DNA from 4 places in the Humibacter sp. genome. Region 3 is predicted to be linked to each of the others. Evidence: predicted binding sites of a transcription regulator. Region 3 holds the regulator's gene; each other region holds the start of a gene.

Region 1 (4,272 bases), on a different contig from region 3:
ACGAAGCTCAGGCGGCTCCCACTCGTAGCGCGGCCAGATGTGGGCGTGCACGAAGGCATCCGCGTTGCCGAGGATCTCGATGTTGACCCTGCGGAACGCGGGATCCGCGTCGCGGCAGGCGCGCTCGACGGCCGTGGCGAGCAGGTCGGCGTCGGCCAGGAACTGGACTCGCTCGGTTCTCGGCAGGTCGGCGAGCGCCGTCGCCGTCGGGTTCTTGCCGAGCAGAACGCAGTATCCGGGGAGGAACTGCACGTCGCCGATCACGGCGTACCCGCTTCGCAGCTCGGCCAGCACCGTGGGGTTCTCGCCGCGGGAAGCCGAGCCGATCCGATCGTCGCGCCAGTCCATCCGTTCGACGTTACCGCGCTCATCCCTTCCGGATGATCCGTTCGGCGGGGCACCGGATGCCGGCCATCGGCGCTCGTAGAGTTGGCTCGCAGCCGTCGCCGCCGAGGCGCAGTCCGATGACGGCAGACGACGCCGCACCGCCCGCCGGAGCTGAGGGGAAAGCCATGGCGCGCAAGACGAATCAGGAACTGCAGGAGGAGCTCCAGCGCGCGCTGGCCGATGCTGAACGCGCCAGGGATGAGGTCGAGCGGTCGAAGGCGGCCGTGGAACGAGCCCGCGAGGAGGCGTTGCGAGCGCGGGAGGACGCCGACGCGGAGCGGGCGCGCGCCGTGGCCGAGATTCAGGGTGCCCGCGCCGAAGCGGAATCGGCGCGGGTGCTGGCCGAGGAAGCCGTCGAACGCGCGGAAGGGGAAGCCGCGAGGGCGGAGGCGGCTCGTGCAGACGCCGAGCGAGCGGAGGCCGCACGAGCTGAGGCGGAAGCCGCGCGAGCCGAGGCGCAGGCCGCCGCCGCGCAGGGAGGCGCTGCGAGCGCGACGACGGCGGCATCCACCGGGCGTAAGAAGCGGGGCTGGGGGTGGACGCTGCTGGCGACCGTGCTGGTCGTGATCGCGGCGATCCTCGCACCGGTCGCCGTCGTCTCCACCTGGGCTCAGCGTGAGCTGACCGACACCGACTACTTCGTGAGCACGTTCGCGCCGCTCGTGAAACAGCCCGCTGTGCAGGACCTCGTCGTGACGCAGACCGTTGCGGCGATCGAGTCGAACGTGGACATCCAGGGCATCACCTCCGACGTCTTCACCGGCCTCGAGAAGCTCGGCCTCGGTCCTCGCGCGTCATCCGCGCTGAACTCGCTGCAGGCACCGCTCGTCGCCGGAATCAAGAGCCTGATCACTTCGACCGTGACGAAGTTCGTGCAATCGGATGCCTTCGCCGATATCTGGAGACAGGCGCTCACCACCACGCACCAGCAGTTGCTGGCCACACTGAACGGCGACAAGAACGCCGCCGTCTCGATCGGTCCGAACGGCCAGATCGGGCTCCAGCTCGGGCCCATCATCGACGCCGTGAAGTCCCGGCTCGTGGAGCAGGGATTCGGCTTCGCGAAGAGCATTCCGACCATCGACAAGACGATCGTGATCGCGAAGTCGAGCTCCGTGACGCTGTACATGGGGCTCTACAACCTCGTCGTCGCCGTCGGCATCTGGCTGCCCTGGGCGGTGCTCGTGCTGCTGGTCGCGGGCGTGCTCGTTGCGCGACGTCGCACGATCGCGCTGGTGTGGGCATCCGTAGCGCTCGGGCTCTCCATGGTGCTCGTCAGCATCGGCATCTCAGTGGGTAAGACCGTGTTCCAGCTGTCCGTCTCCGACGCGATACCGGCGGATGCCGCCGGCACGCTCTACAGCGGCATCCTCGGCTTCGTGCAGTCCATCGTGGTGGCCGTCGCGGTGCTCGCGATCACGGTGCTGGTGATCGCGCTCGTTGGCGGGCCGTTCCGTTGGGCGAGGGCGCTGCGCGGCTACGTCTCGTCGGGGTTCGCCGCCGCCCGCCGCGGTGCGGGACGCCACGGCATCACGACGGGGCGCCCGGGGGAGTGGATCTACGGGCAGCGCGTTCTGCTGCGGGTGATCGTGGGGCTCGCGGGTGCCGCTGTCGTGCTGTTCCTGCGTCCGCTCACGCCGCCCGTCATCGTGTGGACGGCCGTCATCGCGGTCATCATCATCGCCGTGCTCGAGCTGGTGAGCCGCCCACCGGTGGAGGTGGACGAGGCGAGCGGCGTCGGGCGCGACGAGACAGCGTCCCTCTCCGCGTGACGCGTGGAGCGCGCCACTTTCTTATCCCCGTCTCCCCACACGCTGGTGATGTCTTTCCGTCCCCAGTTGTTGGTTTGATGAGTTGTTCACACACACTTTCGAATGTCGAGTCGCGTTGGTATCATGCAGCATGGCATTCAGGTTCGATGAAGTGATCGAGAAGATCACCGCGCTGCATCCCGCTGGGGACAGTGTCATCGAACCGTGCACCCAGACCGACGCACAGCTGCTGCAGCTGCAAGCCGGTGTCGCTGAGGCCACGAAGCGGTTGCAGACGATCAGCGCCCTGATCGCCGCAGAGATCGCGCACCGGTCTCGCCGGGAACTCGGACACGACGGGTTGGCGCACCGGGCCGGGTTCCGGTCCCCGGAGAAACTGATCCAACAGGTCACCGGAACCACCGGGGCGGATGCCCGCAAACTGGTGCGCGTCGGAACCCAGGTCGCGGAAACCCTCGCCGGCGACACCCGCGCAGACCAGCCCGGGCTACTCGACGACCCACCGGTCGTCCGACCGGAAGACGCAGACAGCGACAACACAAGTCCTCACACGGCATCGGCCGTTGCCGGGCCGTGGCATGCCGAACTGGACCGTGCCGTCGCCGCCGGTGTGGTGTCGGTGGATGCTGCCGACGGGATCCGCCGCGGGCTCGGGGAGCCCGGCGACGGTGCCCCGGTAGAAGCGATGCGGGCCGCGGTCAGCCGGCTGATCGAGTACGCGGGCAGGGCGCACGCAGATGATGTGTGGGCGCGTGCCCGCAACGAACGCGACCTGCTCGACCCCGACGGCATCTCCGACCGGGAGAGGCAACGCCGCGACGCCCGCTACCTCAGACTGTTCCCTCAACCGGACGGGATGACCCGCCTCACCGGACTCCTGGACCCGGAATCCGCGCAGATCGTGTGCTCCGCCTTCGACACCGTCACCAGCCCCCGCCGCGGCGGACCCCGGTTCACGAAGAAGACCGACCAAGACCGGGCGCAGAAACTCCTGGATGACCCGCGCAGCACCGAACAGATCATGGCCGACACCCTCGTCGACATCGTCACCCTCGCCGTGAAGAAGGACACCGGGAAACTCTTCGGCACCATCCGCCCCACCGTGCGGCTGATCGCTACCCTCCACACCGCCACCGTTAGCAGCGGCACAGGCGGTGGCAGTAGCATCGACCAGCGCGCCAGCGCCAGCGACGGCACCAATGGCCGGACCGGCAGCGGCACAGGTGCCGCGTTCGGGGTGCTGCTGGGACAAACCGATCCGGTTTCGATTGAAACCGTCGAACGGCACCTGTGCAACGGGCACCAGCAGATCGTGCAAGACGAGAACGGGCACACCCTCAACTACGGGCGGGCACAACGCCTGTTCACCAGCAGGCAACGCGAGATCCTCAACGCCCGCGACGGGGGATGCATGTGGCCAGGCTGCGACCGACCACCCGACTGGTGCGAAGCACACCACACCGACCACTGGGACGCCCACCACGGCAACACCGACATCGACGACGGCATCCTGCTCTGCCGCCCCTGCCACCTCAGACTCCACAACGACGGCTGGAGAATCCACCGACGACCCGACAAAACCGGACACGACCGGTACTGGCTACGACCGCCCGGATCCACCGACGACCGCGACGACATCCTCCTCCACCGCAAAAACCCGCTCCTCGACACACTCCACAACGCCAGCTGAACGCGGCGCCGAGCAATAGTCCACCGCAGCCTTCGTGAAGGATGCCTGTGCCCTGGCGCGCCCGCCCGGCCCGGCCGCCGGGCGCCGGTAGGGTCGTCAGCGCATGAACCGCATCACCGTCATCCTGCTGGCCGCGCTCGACGCGGTGATCGCCCTCGGCGTGGGCGTGGCGATCCCGCTCGTTCCGCTGACAGTGGCGTGGGGACTGCAGTTCGACCTCTCGAACGACTGGCTGCCGTTCTGGCACGCCGGCGCCGACATCTGGCTGCTCGGCCACGGAGTCGACGTCACCGTCACACTGAATCCCGTCGCTTCCGCCGCCTTCGGGCTGACCGGCACGAACGTCTTCACCGTGAGCATCGCCGCCCTCGGGTTCGCCCTTCTCACCGTCTTTCTCGGCACACGAACCGGGCGGCGCGCGTG
Region 2 (4,272 bases), on a different contig from region 3:
CTCGTCTTCCGGGATGCGCGCGAGCACGGACGGGTTGGCGATCTTGTAGCCGTTGAGGTGCAGGACCGGCAGCACTACGCCGTCCTGCTTCGGGTCGAGGAACTTGTTCGAGTGCCAGCTCGTGGCCAGCGGTCCGGTCTCGGCTTCACCGTCGCCGATGACGCAGGCGACCAACAGATCGGGGTTATCGAATGCGGCGCCGTATGCGTGGCTCAGCGAGTAGCCGAGCTCGCCGCCCTCGTGGATGGAGCCGGGCGTCTCCGGGGCGACATGGCTCGGGATGCCGCCCGGGAACGAGAACTGGCGGAACAGCTTGCGCAGTCCCTCTTCGTCCTGCTTGATGTGCGTGTACACCTCGGAGTAAGTGCCGTCGAGGTACGCGTTCGCCACCATGCCGGGACCACCGTGGCCGGGGCCGGTGATATAGATCGCGTCGAGGTCGCGTTCCCGGATGGCCCGGTTCAGGTGCGCGTAGACCAGGTTCAGGCCGGGCACTGTGCCGAAATGGCCCAGCAGCCGCGGCTTGATGTCGTCTCGGGTGAGGGGCCTCCGCAGCAGCGGGTTGTCGAGCAGGTAGATCTGCCCGACGCTGAGGTAGTTGGCGGCGCGCCACCAGGCATCCAGTGCCGCGAGCGTCTCCGGGGCGAGCTCGCGCAGGGGCCGATGCGGGAACGCGGGATCGTAGTCCGCAGCGGTGCGTCTGCCCTCGTAGTGTAGGCGGGTAGCGGTGGTGGATGCCACGACTTGCGGAGGCCGCGCCCGCTGCGTCCCCTTCGTCTTGCGAGTCTTGGCCGATGCCGACACGGGAGCCACGAGGATTCCTCCAGACCGGCCGCGATCGCGGCCGTCTTTTCCATCCTTGTCAGGCGGTCCCGCGACGCGCCACCCCTTCGTGGCATCCCGCGACAAATGAAAAAGGACCCCCCGCGCACCCGCCAGAGCCCGGTTACCCTTGCTGCGTTTCCGCCCTGGGGGAGTTGGCCTGGATGGCGCCACGCGAGGAGCCTCATCCAGTGTACCGGCTGACGGATGCGCCTGTTGCGCCGGGCGGTGGCCCGCACCCGCGCCACTGCGCACGCCGCCCTTCACGGCCCCTCCGTATACAGCGGTCACGCTCATGCGGTGAGGTCGTATCGCGCCTTGCCACCGAGGCGCGGAGTGCGGCTGGGATCGAGCCAGGCAGGCGGGATGAACCAGACCCGGGCCCGGGTGTGCAGCGGTCTCGACCCTGTGTGACTTCGATCGACCTTGGCCCGCGGGTTTTCGATGCGGATGTCCCAGCCATCGTCGTGAATACGGTGATGGCAGTTGGTACAGAGCAGGATGCCGTTGTTGAGGTCGGTGGGCCCGGCGTCTCGTTTCCACCACAACAGGTGGTGGCCGACGGTGAGGGCCGGTGGGAGCCCGCAGCACGCGCATCCACCGTCGCGTTCGGTGAGGGCGAGTTTCTGTGCTGGGGTGAACAATCTCTTTGCTCGGCCCCAGTCGAGGATCTCGCTTTCCCCTCCAAGCACGCAGGGGATGATCTGCGCGTCGGCGGCCATGCGTCGTACGGTCGACACCGAGACCGGCTGAGCGATGCCGTCGATAGTGCCGTAGCCGGTGCCGTCTTCCAAATCAGCCAGATTCATCCGCACCACCACGGTGGTACTCGGCGCGGTCGGCACGCTTTGGCAGCCCAGGCCGTGCCGACACAACTCGGACAAGGCATCCGCACGCATCTGCGCGACGCTGCGGTCATCCGCGTCGGCGACGCTCGTTCCGTCCTCACGTCGGCGCAACATCCCTGTCATGATGCCCTCCACGGCAGCGACGATCGGCGCTCCGGTTTCCGGGTCGAACCGGCCGCTGATTGCGATGGCACCGGAGCGCTCCTGACGGATCGACAATTGCCGGTCTGCTCGCAGTTCGTCTTCCCGGGGCTGCACACCGTCGGGGTCCAAGAGCGCCTCGCCGCGGCAGATCAGCACGCGAAGCCGGTCGGGTGTCAGCCCGGGCGCCGCTTCCACCAGTCTGGCTTCCATGGCCTCCCGCGCTTCAGCGTCAGAGCGCACAGCCACCCTGTCAAGCATCGTGATGATCGCCGACGCGGCCAGCGTACCGATCGCCCCGGCACGGACCGCAGCCGCGACATGGGGATGCTTCGCCGGACGTTCTTCCCCGCTCAACGAAGTGCGTGGAGCGGTTGCCTCGCCGACGGCCACGAGTCGGATCGCTTCGCCGACGCTGGTGCCGGTGGTGGTCGAGATCATTCTGCCCGCGCTGGGAAACCCTTGCCGCTTCGCCAATGAGTCACTGCCCAGCTCTGGGCGAGACTGGCGTGCGATCTCCGCCGCGACCGGCACGAGCGCTGCGTCCACCGCGCGCTTCAATCGCCCCAACGCGTCGCCCACCGCGACCAGATCACCGGGAGCGAGCCCTAAAACCTCTCGATCACCCGACGCATGCCGCACCGCATCCAACGATGTCTGCACCGCGTCGAGAAGATCCTTCATACGACTAATCTATCACACGTTTAGTGTTGAGTTTCGAAGTTTTCTTCGATTGAATCGTATGCGCCGGCTGCCGGTCACGACTGGGCCAGCGATACGCTCGTGGAGCATCCGTCGAACGAAGGGAACGGGCATGACGCTGTACCTGGACGATCTTCACGCCGGCCAGGTGTTCGTCACGCCGGGACGCACGATCACCGAAGCGGATGTCATGTCGTTCGCCTCCTGGACGAACGACAACAACCAGGTGCACACCGACGCGGAGTTCGCGGGGCGCACCCGCTTCGGCCAGCGGATCGTGCATGGCATGCTCGGGGCATCCCTCTGTCTTGGTCTGATCGCGAGAACCGGCGTCTTCGAAGGAAGCGCTGTCGCTCTGCTCGGTATCGATCAGTGGAAGTTCGCCGCGCCGATCTTCATCGGCGATACCGTGACGTGCACGGTCGAGATCCTCTCGACGCGTGTCACGAGCTCGGGCCGGTACGGGATCGTGGAACGGATGCTCACCCTCCGCAACCAGCGTGACGAGGTCGTGCAGAGCGGACGCATGGACGTGATGGTGGCGACCGCGCCCGTCGCCTGAACGGATGCAGTTGCCGGTGCTTTCGGCGTGACGGAGCGGCTCCGGGCGTCGGGTAGGATTCTCGTCAGGCCGTTTCGGCGGCCGCCCGGAGGATTCGCCTAGTGGCCTATGGCGCACGCTTGGAAAGCGTGTTGGGTGAAAGCCCTCGGGGGTTCGAATCCCCCATCCTCCGCCGTTGTCTGGGTTCGCGACACAGGTGTTCGTCGCGAGCCCGGAGACTCGTCCTCCGCGCTATGTGAGCTGCAATCGTTCGCTTCACGGCGAGCTGCCGCAATCTCTCGACCACTCGAAGCTTCGTACTCGCGCATTCGCACCGAACGCCGCACTCGAGACCCGTCCCCTTAACTGGGGCGAGACATCTGGTGACGGGCCTTTCATGCTTAGGAGCCGTCATCGGAATGGAGAGCGTCATGCCGACTCCGTCGTCATTCGATCCGCCGAGTGTGTTGGGCTGGATTCGCAAACTGCCCGTTACGACATGGATCGGGATCGGCTGCACCGCGCTTTTGGCCCTCATCGGCTTGGCATCGGGCGGCGTGTGGCCGATGCTCGTCCTGACCGCACTTGTCGTGCTGGTTACCGCTATTTATGGTCTGATCTTCCGGCGCCGCACGTGGCTTAGATTGCCTCGGACTCGCGCTGCCGGCGCTATTGGCGCGGGAATCGCGTTGGTGATTCTGCTCTCTTCAGCGGCTTACGGAGCGGCGCACCCGATCGTGACCGAACCGACTGGTGTAACCGGTCGGGTTCCAACTTCATCGACGCCTCTCGTAACGCCGACACCAACGCCGACACCAGTAATTACCACCGAGCTCATCCACGAGACCAGCGCTATCCCATTCCAGTCCACGACCGTCGAGAGCTCATCGTTGGCGCAGGGCACCTCCTCGATCACAACTGCTGGGGTCGATGGAGTCGAGACAAAGACATACCTCGTCACCTACTCGGACGGCGTTGAGACAAGCCGCGTGCTCCAGAGCGACGTTGTCACTACCGCCCCTGTGACACAGGTGACGACATTGGGAACCTATGTAGCGCCGGCTGCCCCCACCTGCACGAACGGGACGTACGTCAATAGCGCTGGCAACACGATCTGTCGCCCAGAGTCGTCAGCGACTGTACCCAGCGGCGCGACAGCCAGATGCGTCGACGGTTCTTACAGCTTTAGTCAATCGCGACGGGGAACTTGCTCATCGC
Region 3 (4,272 bases):
TCGCGAGACCGAGCACGATTCCGACGTCTTCTACCGTGTGGTGCACGTCGATCTCGATGTCGCCCTTCGCTCGCACCGTCAGATCGGTGAGCGAGTGCTTGGCGAACGCGGTGAGCAGGTGATCGTAGAACGGTACCGTGGTGTGCACGCTACTGCTGCCCGTGCCGTCCAGATCGAGCGACAGCTCGATGCTCGACTCGCTGGTCTCGCGGCGGATGCTCGCGGTGCGGCTGGTCATGCCGTCAAGCCTAATTGAGCGAGGTAGCCGCACTCGCCGACGCCCGGGCAGCGGGTGCGGCAGCCAACTCGGCCATGGCGTCGAGGAAGACGCTGGTTTCGGCCTCCGTACCGGCACTCACACGCAGGTGGTGCGGTATGCCGACATCGCGCACGAGGATTCCCCGCTCCTTGAGGGCGAGGAATGTCGCGTGAGGATCGTCGACGCCGCCGAACAGCACGAAGTTGCTGCCGGAGTCGTGCACGACGAATCCCAGTTCCGCGAGCCGGGATGCGATCCGGTCTCGTTGCCGCACGATGTCGTGCACCGTTGCGAGCATCTCGTCGGAGTGCCGCAACGCCGCTACCGCCGCGGCCTGTGTGAGCACGGACAGGTGGTAGGGCAGCCGCACGAGCCGAAGCGCGTCGGCGACGGCCGGGTCAGCGGCGAGGTAGCCGAGCCGTACACCGGCGAACGCGAACGCCTTGCTCATCGTGCGGGAGACGATGAGCCGCTCGCGTCCGGGGAGAAGCGTCAGCGCACTGGGTGCGTCCCGTGGCATGAACTCCTCGTACGCCTCGTCGACGACCACCACGCCGTCGGTGGCGTCATAGACGGCTTCGACGACATCCAGCCCCAGCGGGGTGCCGGTGGGGTTGTTCGGCGCGCACAGGATGACGACATCCGGACGGTGCTCCTGGACCGCGGCGGCCGCGTGGTCCGGCGCCACCGTGAAGTCCGGTGCTCGATCGGCGGCGATCCACGCCGTTCCCGTCCCGGAGGCGAGCAGCGGGTACATCGAGTAGGTCGGGGCGAACCCGAGAGCGCTGCGCCCGGGGCCGCCGAACGCCTGCAGGATCTGCTGGAGCACCTCGTTGGAACCGTTCGCCGCCCAGATGTTCGAGGCGTCGAGGCCGTGCCCCAGGTAACGGGCCAGCGCCTCGCGTAGCTCGAGGAACTCCCGGTCCGGATAGCGGTTCGCGCCCTTCAGCGCAGCTCCGACGGACTCCAGGATGTCCGCGACGACGTCATCCGGGATCGGATGCGTGTTCTCGTTGACGTTCAGCGCCACGGGCACGGGCGCCTGCGGCGCGCCGTACGGGGACTTGCCGCGCAGGTCATCGCGGAGAGGGAGGTCGGAGAACGAGATCACCCGTCAATGCTAGGGCGGCCGCTCACCGGTTCGAGCCGTCGAACTCATGCGGGATGGCGAGCTGCTCCCCCGCCTGCACCATGCTCGACGAGAGTCCGTTCAGATCGACGAATGCGGCGACCACGTCGCGCGGATCGCTGTGCGGAGCCACACGCTGCGCGATGCTCCACAGCGACTCGCCCGGCTGCACCGTCAGATGGTGGAACGACGCGGCAGATGACTCGATGCCCGCCATGGCGCCGCTGCTGGCCAGCAGAGCGCCGCCACCCACCAGGACCGGCAGCACGATCAGCGCTGACAGTACGACACGGCCCCGACGAGTGAGGCGGGTGCGCACGTGTGCCGAACGGCTCCGCGTCGAGTGCGCGAGTGCGATGGTCGTCATGACCGTCTCCCTTCAGTGTCGAACCCGTGTTCCGAATCTATCTTCGATCTTCTCCGATTTCAACGGTATGTTCGGATCTGTGCCGGTCGAGTTATCAACACGCTCGAACAGAATCGCCGATCCGGAGCGAAACCCGGATAGAGTTTCGATCATCAGGAACTACACCACGCACCACTGACATTCGATTGAGGCTTGGTGACGGATGCTCGCATCCATCACCAAGGCGATTGGGAATGGCGAGCGGCGGAGCCGCGAGCACACTCGCCAACGAGAGAGGAGAGCACGTTGACCGACGTCGATGACGCACAGCAAGGAGCCGCCGTCTCAGGCGCCCGGAGCGGCCGCGCCGCCACGGAGAAGCCGCGCACGCGACGACGGAAGAGCCTGAGCGACAAGCAGCGCGCGATCCTCGAGGTGATCCAGCGCTCGGTCAGTCAGCGGGGGTATCCGCCGAGCATGCGCGAGATCGGCGATGCGGTCGGTCTCGCATCGCTTTCCAGCGTGGCGCATCAGCTGGGTCAGCTCGAGCTCAGCGGGTACCTGCGTCGCGACCCCAACCGTCCCCGGGCGCTCGAGGTGCTGATCGATCTGCCGGAGAGCACGGGCCGCGCCGAGGCGGCGACGGACTTCGAGACCTCGATTCCCGTCGGCGACGCCACCATGGTCCCCATGGTGGGCCGCATCGCCGCGGGTGTCCCGATCACGGCCGAGCAGCAGGTCGAGGAGGTGTTCCCTCTGCCCCGACAGCTCGTCGGCAACGGCGAGCTGTTCATGCTGAAGGTGCAGGGCGAGTCGATGATCGACGCGGCGATCTGCGACGGCGACTGGGTCGTCGTGCGGCAGCAGAAGACGGCTGAGAACGGAGACATCGTCGCGGCGATGCTCGACGGAGAGGCGACCGTCAAGGTGTTCCGCCAGCGCGACGGCCACACCTGGCTGCTGCCGCGCAACTCGGCGTACGAACCGATCCTCGGCGACTTCGCCGATGTGGTCGGCAAGGTAGTCGCCGTGCTGCGAGCGGTCTGACCATCGCCCATGGGCGATGCGACGCTTGCGTCGATCCGGATCGAGCATCACTTCGATGCCGCTCAGGAGAAGGTGTGGCGCGCCTGGACCGATCCGGACGTCGTGCGGAGATGGTGGGGCTCGCAGCCCGACGGCGTCGTGACGTCGGCGCACCTCGAGGTGCGCGAGGGCGGCCGGTTCGAGATCTCGTTCCAGGACCCGGACGGAGACGCGCACACCAGCAGTGGTGAATACCTGCGCGTCGAGCCCATGGTCGCGCTCGAGTTCACCTGGGGCTGGCGGAGCGAACCGGGCGTCGTGTCACGCGTGACCGTCGGGTTCGAGCCGCGCGAGAAGGGCACGGCGATGCGATTCGTGCACGGCGAACTGCGCGGTGCTTCCAAGCACGACTACGCCCAGGGCTGGCGTCGCACGTTCGCGAAGCTCGACCGGGTGCTCGCGGCGGATGCCCAGTGCTGATAACAGCCACAGGCATCCGCCGTACCGAGCTACGCCGGCTGCTTCTCGCGAACCGCCTGCGTGGCCTCGATGATGTTCTTCAGCGAGGCCACGGTCTCGTCGTACCCGCGCGTCTTCAGCCCACAGTCGGGGTTCACCCACACCTGCCGCTCCGGGATGCCGCCCAGTGCCTTCTCGAGGAGTTCTGTGACCTCAGCCACCGATGGCACGCGCGGCGAGTGGATGTCGTACACACCGGGTCCGATTCCGTGGTCGAATCCGCTGGCCTTGATGTCGTCGACCACCTCCATGCGGCTGCGCGCGGCCTCGATGCTGGTCACGTCGGCGTCCAGGTTGCGGATCGCATCGATCACGACGCCGAACTCCGAGTAGCACAGGTGCGTGTGGATCTGCGTCGCATCGCCGACCCCGCTCGTGGCGAGACGGAACGAGCCGACCGACCAGTGGAGGTAGTCCGGCTGGTCCTTCTTCTTGAGCGGCAGGAGCTCGCGCAGCGCAGGCTCGTCGACCTGCACGATGCGGATGCCCGCCGTCTCGAGGTCGGCGATCTCGTCGCGGAGCGCGAGCGCCACCTGCCTCGCCGTGTCTCCGAGCGGCTGATCGTCGCGCACGAACGACCACGCGAGGATCGTGACCGGACCGGTGAGCATCCCCTTCACCGGCTTCTCCGTGAGCGACTGCGTGAAGGTTGACCACTCCACCGTGATCGGCTTCGGGCGCGACACGTCACCCCAGAGGATCGACGGCCTCGTGCACCGGCTTCCGTATGACTGCACCCAGCCGTTCTGCGTCACGGCGAAGCCGTCGAGGTTCTCCGCGAAGTACTGCACCATGTCGTTGCGCTCCGGCTCGCCGTGCACGATGACGTCGATGCCGATCTCCTCCTGGAGTTCGACGACGCGCTTGATCTCGGCCTGCATGAGCCCGAGGTACTCCGCCTCGGTGATGACGCCCTTCGCGAACTGGGCACGGGCCCGACGGATGTCACCGGTCTGCGGGAACGAGCCGATCGTGGTCGTCGGCAGCAGCGGG
Region 4 (4,272 bases), on a different contig from region 3:
CGAGCAGGCGATCGTGGCCCGCCTCGTGGGCCTCGAGCACGGCATCCGTGAAGTACGGCTTCCAGTTGCGGTTGCCCCAGTGGATGGGGAGGTCGATACCGCGACGGGCGAGTTCGGCCTCGAGAGCCGCCTTCAGTTGACGGTTCTGCTCGTTGATGGGGCTCACCCCGCCGTGGTGGCGGTAGTGGTGCGCAACCTCTTCAAGCCGTTCGTCGGGGATGCCCCGTCCTCGCGTCACGTTGCGCAGGAACGGGATGACGTCATCCTGACCCTCTGGACCGCCGAAGCTGGAGAGCAGGATCGCGTCGTATGTCGTCATTGCAAGACCTCGGGGATGTCTGTCACAGGAATGCGCCGACCCGTGTAGAAGGGGACCTCCTTACGTACGTGCCTGCGGGCATCCGTCGCGCGGAGATCGCGCATCATATCGACGAGATCGACGAGATTGTCTGACTCCATCGGCAGTAGCCACTCATAGTCACCGAGGGCGAAAGCGGCGACCGTGTTGGCCAGGACCGAGCGGAACGCCGCACCCTTCCGGCCGTGGTCGGACAGCATGCGACTGCGCTCAGCGTCGGGGAGAAGGTACCACTCGTAGCTGCGTACGAACGGATAGACCGTCAGCCACTGGCGCGGCTCGATGCCCTTGAGGAACGCGGGCACGTGGGCCTTGTTGAACTCGGCTCCGCGGTGCACACCCATCGCGTTCCATGTGGGGAGGAGGTCGCTCAGCAGCTTCGTCCGCTTGAGCCGGCGCAGCGCAGCCTGGAGCTGCTCCGCCACCGCGCCATGCAGCCAGATCATGATGTCGGCGTCTGCCTTCAGGCCGGAGACGTCGTAGAAGCCGCGCACCGTGACGCCGCCGGCCTCGACCTCGGTCACCGCGGACTCGAGTTCCGACGTCGCCCACTCCACGTTCGGCTCTTCGAGATCGAACGGGCGCAGCGGGTCGCGCCTCAGCACGGCCCAGAGCGTGAAACCGTCGGGCTGCTCGGCCTGCGCCCCGCGCTGGTCGGGCTTCGAGGCGGCATCCGTTGGGTGATCGGATGCTTCAGGGCTGCTGTTGTGAATGGGGGAATCGGACGCCGAGTCGGCGGCCGCCGGGTGTGTCATGGCATCCAGTCTCCCCCGTTGCCCGCTGAGCAGCAAAAGCGACGGCCTGTTGGTGCCGCGCCCGGGGGCGCGAGGACGCGCGGACACGCGAGGAGGCGCGGACACGCGGGGGCGCACGAGGACGCGCGGACACGCGGGGGCGCACGAGGAGCAGTGGCCGCGTCGTCAAGCCCTTGGCCGACCGCCCGTTTGGACGCATGCTGAACAAACCTGACGAAATCACTGGGATGAACCGAATAAAACTGCGCTTCGTGGTGTTGATAGATACAAATGTCTGAATCGTTGAAGAACTCCAGCCGTATCGCGGAGCAGTCCTCCACGAGTACGACCCCTCGTCGTAAGCGCCCGAGCCGCGCCAAGGCGAAGCCGATCATGGATGCCCGCGCCAAGGTGATCTCTGCGTTCCCGTGGGCGCAGAACCTGTCGTACGTCGAGCAGCAGCAGTTCGCGGATGAGCTCGCCCACCACCCCCGCGACCTCCCGAACGGGCAGCTCGAGGCACTGATCCTCTCCTGGAAGAACCGGGCGCGCCGCGTCGCCTGATCGGGCTCGCTAGCCGAGCCATGACGGCATCCTCGAACCGAAGTGCTCCATGAGGCTGTACGCGAGGATGTCGGACGGCTCGATGCGCGACGCCTCGGCGAGGTAGATCTGCGCCACCGCGCGTTGGCCGCGGGCCCAGTGCAGCCAGCCGACTGCACACAGGAGCGGTGGACGGTACTCGGCGGGAACCATCGAGGCCGTCCTTCGGAGTAGGGCGATTCCGAGGCGAACTCTGTTCGTCGAGGGCCGCCGCCGCTCCTCGCCGAGGAACAGGCGCACGAGCGCGTCATGGGGGATCGCGCCGTCAGCGCGCATCTTCGCGACGTAGTCATCCATCGCTACTCCCCTTGACCGTGCGGCGTCGAACACACGCATGATCTTTCGTCGATTCGCCTCACCGGCCGCCGGGCCGAAGGCGAGCTGCAGCGCTATCGGTTGCGCCACGCCGGGGGAACTGGGCCAGGTACGCGAGTTGCGCGAAGTCCTGCGCGCGGATTCCGTCCGGGTCTGTCGGCAGCAGCGCCTCGAGGAGTGGCACGATTCGGGCGAAGGCTTCGAGATGCATCGGGCTTTCGGCTCCGTCCGCCGATCTGGCGTGGGCCAACCGTTCAAGCTCGCGCAGCACCCGTTCGCGTTGCGACGGGTCAACCGACGGAAGCCGGGCGAAGCCGTCGTCGTATGTCTTCTGGAGCAGTGCTTCGTGCATGCATCGATGTTGACGACCGATATGCCGCCGATGCTCGCTGCGGCGGCGTTTTGTGCAGACGTCGCGGATCGACTCATTGGGGACGGAGAGCCCGGCGCTTGTCAGCGGCCCAGCGTCGTCCATCTATCGAACCTATCTTCGCTTTTGGTTTAGAGGATCACTGTGCGCCCCCCAATCCTCCCGCCTGCTGTTTGCTCACACCCCGAAGACACATTCGTTGTTTTGTTCGAATATCTGTCGTAGAATGGGAGCATGCTCGCCAACGTCGAACGGCTCAGGGACACGACCTCTCGTGTCTGTGCGGCCTTGACGTGCGACAATGCCGATTCCGCGGGCGAGAACCGCGGCTCATCACGCGCGAGTGCGGAAGAGCCCACTCTGGTCGAGTCGATCGATCTGCTCGCTGATGAGGTATTGGCTCGGCTGATCTCGGATGCCTCCCGTGCTCGCGCGGAATTCGACACCGTACTGACGGCGGCGGCCGGTGTGGCGGCGAAGAGGTCCGAGAGAGCCCTGGGCCACTCCGGGCTCGCACAGCGCAACGGGCACCAGAACGCGGTGCGCTTCGTGCAGTCGCTGACCGGCGCAAGCCGAGGAGAGGCGGCCAGGCAGGTGCGGCTGGGCGGCGCCATGGGCGAAGTGGATGCCGCCGAACGAGCACTGCGAACGGGAGAGGGCCCGGAGGGCCCTCTTGCTGTCGAGGATGCCGGGACGGCGGCCGACGCAGCGGAGCGTGATGGCTCGGACGGCGACGGTCGCGACGGCTCCACCTCGAACCCGGCTCCGTTGCCGTGGAATCATCCGATCATCACCGCAGTGAGTGCTGGGGTGCTGTCGCCTGCTGCCGGGGATGCGATCGCTCGTGGACTCGGAGAACCCAGCGCGACCTGCGACAGTGAGACGATGCGGGCCGCCGCTGCCGAGCTCGTCGAGGAGGCCAAGAGCGCTCACGTGGACGAGCTGTTCGGTCTCGCGCGGCGCATGCGCGATGAGATCGACCCGGCAGGCGTGCAGGAAAGATGGCAACGCCGGTACGAGAACCGTTCCTGGACGATGCGCCGTAACCAGGACGGCCAGTTGACCGCGCACGCCGTGTTCGACGACGAGTCCGGGGTGTTCGTCACACAGCTGCTCGACCTGGCATTGAGTCCACGGCGAGGCGGTCCACGCTTCGTCTCCGAAGACGACCGCCGCTGGTCGGATCAACTCACCGCCGATCCGCGCAGCAACGAACAGTTGGCGCTCGACACGGTGATGGACGTGCTGCGCAGCGGCGCCGCCGTGGACACCTCGACCACGCTGCGCACGCACCGACCCGCCGTCCGTGTCATGGTCACCCGCGACGACGACGCACCCGGTGGGGTCGCGTTCGGCATCGGACACTACGAAGGAAGCGTCGACGCTGTACCGCTCTCCGTCATCGACACGCACCGCTGCGACGGCGGCACCATCGACGTCCACACCGACCGGGCCGGGAACGTGCTCGACCTCGGCCGCGAAAGCCGCCTGTTCACCAACCGGCAGCGCCTCGTGCTCCGCAGCCGCGACGGCGGATGCGTCTGGCCCGGCTGCGACCGACCCGCCTGGGCCACCGAAGCCCACCACAATGACGGCTGGTACGCCGACCACGGCAAAACCGACATCGCCGACGGCGTCCTCCTCTGCCGCTTCCACCACCTACTGCTCCACAACAATGGTTGGAAGATCAGCAGAGACGGCGCCCAGTACTTCCTGACGCCGCCGAAGAGCGTCGACCCGTCACGCACTCCGATCCCGCTGCGCACCAAGTCACCCGGCTGGGCGTACCACCGAAGACTCGCGAAACAACGACCACCAGGTGAACGCGCGACAACACCCAGCAGAGGCGCCCTCGCCGAGGCGTGAACGAGTCGGCCGACCGCCCTGGGGGC

What was found. Region 3 encodes LexA, which represses DNA repair genes until DNA is damaged. Its sites were predicted from a motif close to TCGAACANNTGTTCGA; they were not measured.
Region 1: the regulator LexA is predicted to act here: its motif matches at 2,246-2,261, upstream of ACTHNC_RS16020 (DUF222 domain-containing protein).
Region 2: the regulator LexA is predicted to act here: its motif matches at 2,529-2,544, upstream of ACTHNC_RS16710 (DUF222 domain-containing protein).
Region 4: the regulator LexA is predicted to act here: its motif matches at 2,565-2,580, upstream of ACTHNC_RS02300 (HNH endonuclease signature motif containing protein).

The regions. Positions count from the first base shown of each region.
Region 1 covers NZ_JBQCIE010000122.1:3,232-7,503, forward strand. Annotated here, with positions in the region: gene ACTHNC_RS16010 (HIT family protein) at 1-348, opposite strand, end outside; gene ACTHNC_RS16015 (hypothetical protein) at 465-2,159, shown strand; gene ACTHNC_RS16020 (DUF222 domain-containing protein) at 2,290-3,849, shown strand; gene ACTHNC_RS16025 (cell division protein PerM) at 3,953-4,272, shown strand, end outside.
Region 2 covers NZ_JBQCIE010000126.1:29,865-34,136, forward strand. Annotated here, with positions in the region: gene ACTHNC_RS16700 (phosphoketolase family protein) at 1-657, opposite strand, end outside; RNA gene ffs (signal recognition particle sRNA small type) at 913-1,009, opposite strand; gene ACTHNC_RS16710 (DUF222 domain-containing protein) at 1,116-2,495, opposite strand; gene ACTHNC_RS16715 (MaoC/PaaZ C-terminal domain-containing protein) at 2,626-3,075, shown strand; tRNA gene ACTHNC_RS16720 (tRNA-Ser) at 3,163-3,247, shown strand; gene ACTHNC_RS16725 (DUF3761 domain-containing protein) at 3,621-4,272, shown strand, end outside.
Region 3 covers NZ_JBQCIE010000138.1:21,578-25,849, forward strand. Annotated here, with positions in the region: gene hisB (imidazoleglycerol-phosphate dehydratase HisB) at 1-238, opposite strand, end outside; gene ACTHNC_RS18185 (histidinol-phosphate transaminase) at 249-1,370, opposite strand; gene ACTHNC_RS18190 (LysM peptidoglycan-binding domain-containing protein) at 1,393-1,755, opposite strand; gene lexA (transcriptional repressor LexA) at 2,140-2,781, shown strand; gene ACTHNC_RS18200 (SRPBCC family protein) at 2,791-3,240, shown strand; gene metE (5-methyltetrahydropteroyltriglutamate--homocysteine S-methyltransferase) at 3,270-4,272, opposite strand, start outside.
Region 4 covers NZ_JBQCIE010000019.1:53,043-57,314, reverse strand. Annotated here, with positions in the region: gene ACTHNC_RS02325 (ferrochelatase) at 1-319, opposite strand, end outside; gene hemQ (hydrogen peroxide-dependent heme synthase) at 316-1,113, opposite strand; gene ACTHNC_RS02315 (hypothetical protein) at 1,384-1,656, shown strand; gene ACTHNC_RS02310 (hypothetical protein) at 1,666-1,992, opposite strand; gene ACTHNC_RS02305 (hypothetical protein) at 2,051-2,485, opposite strand; gene ACTHNC_RS02300 (HNH endonuclease signature motif containing protein) at 2,615-4,246, shown strand.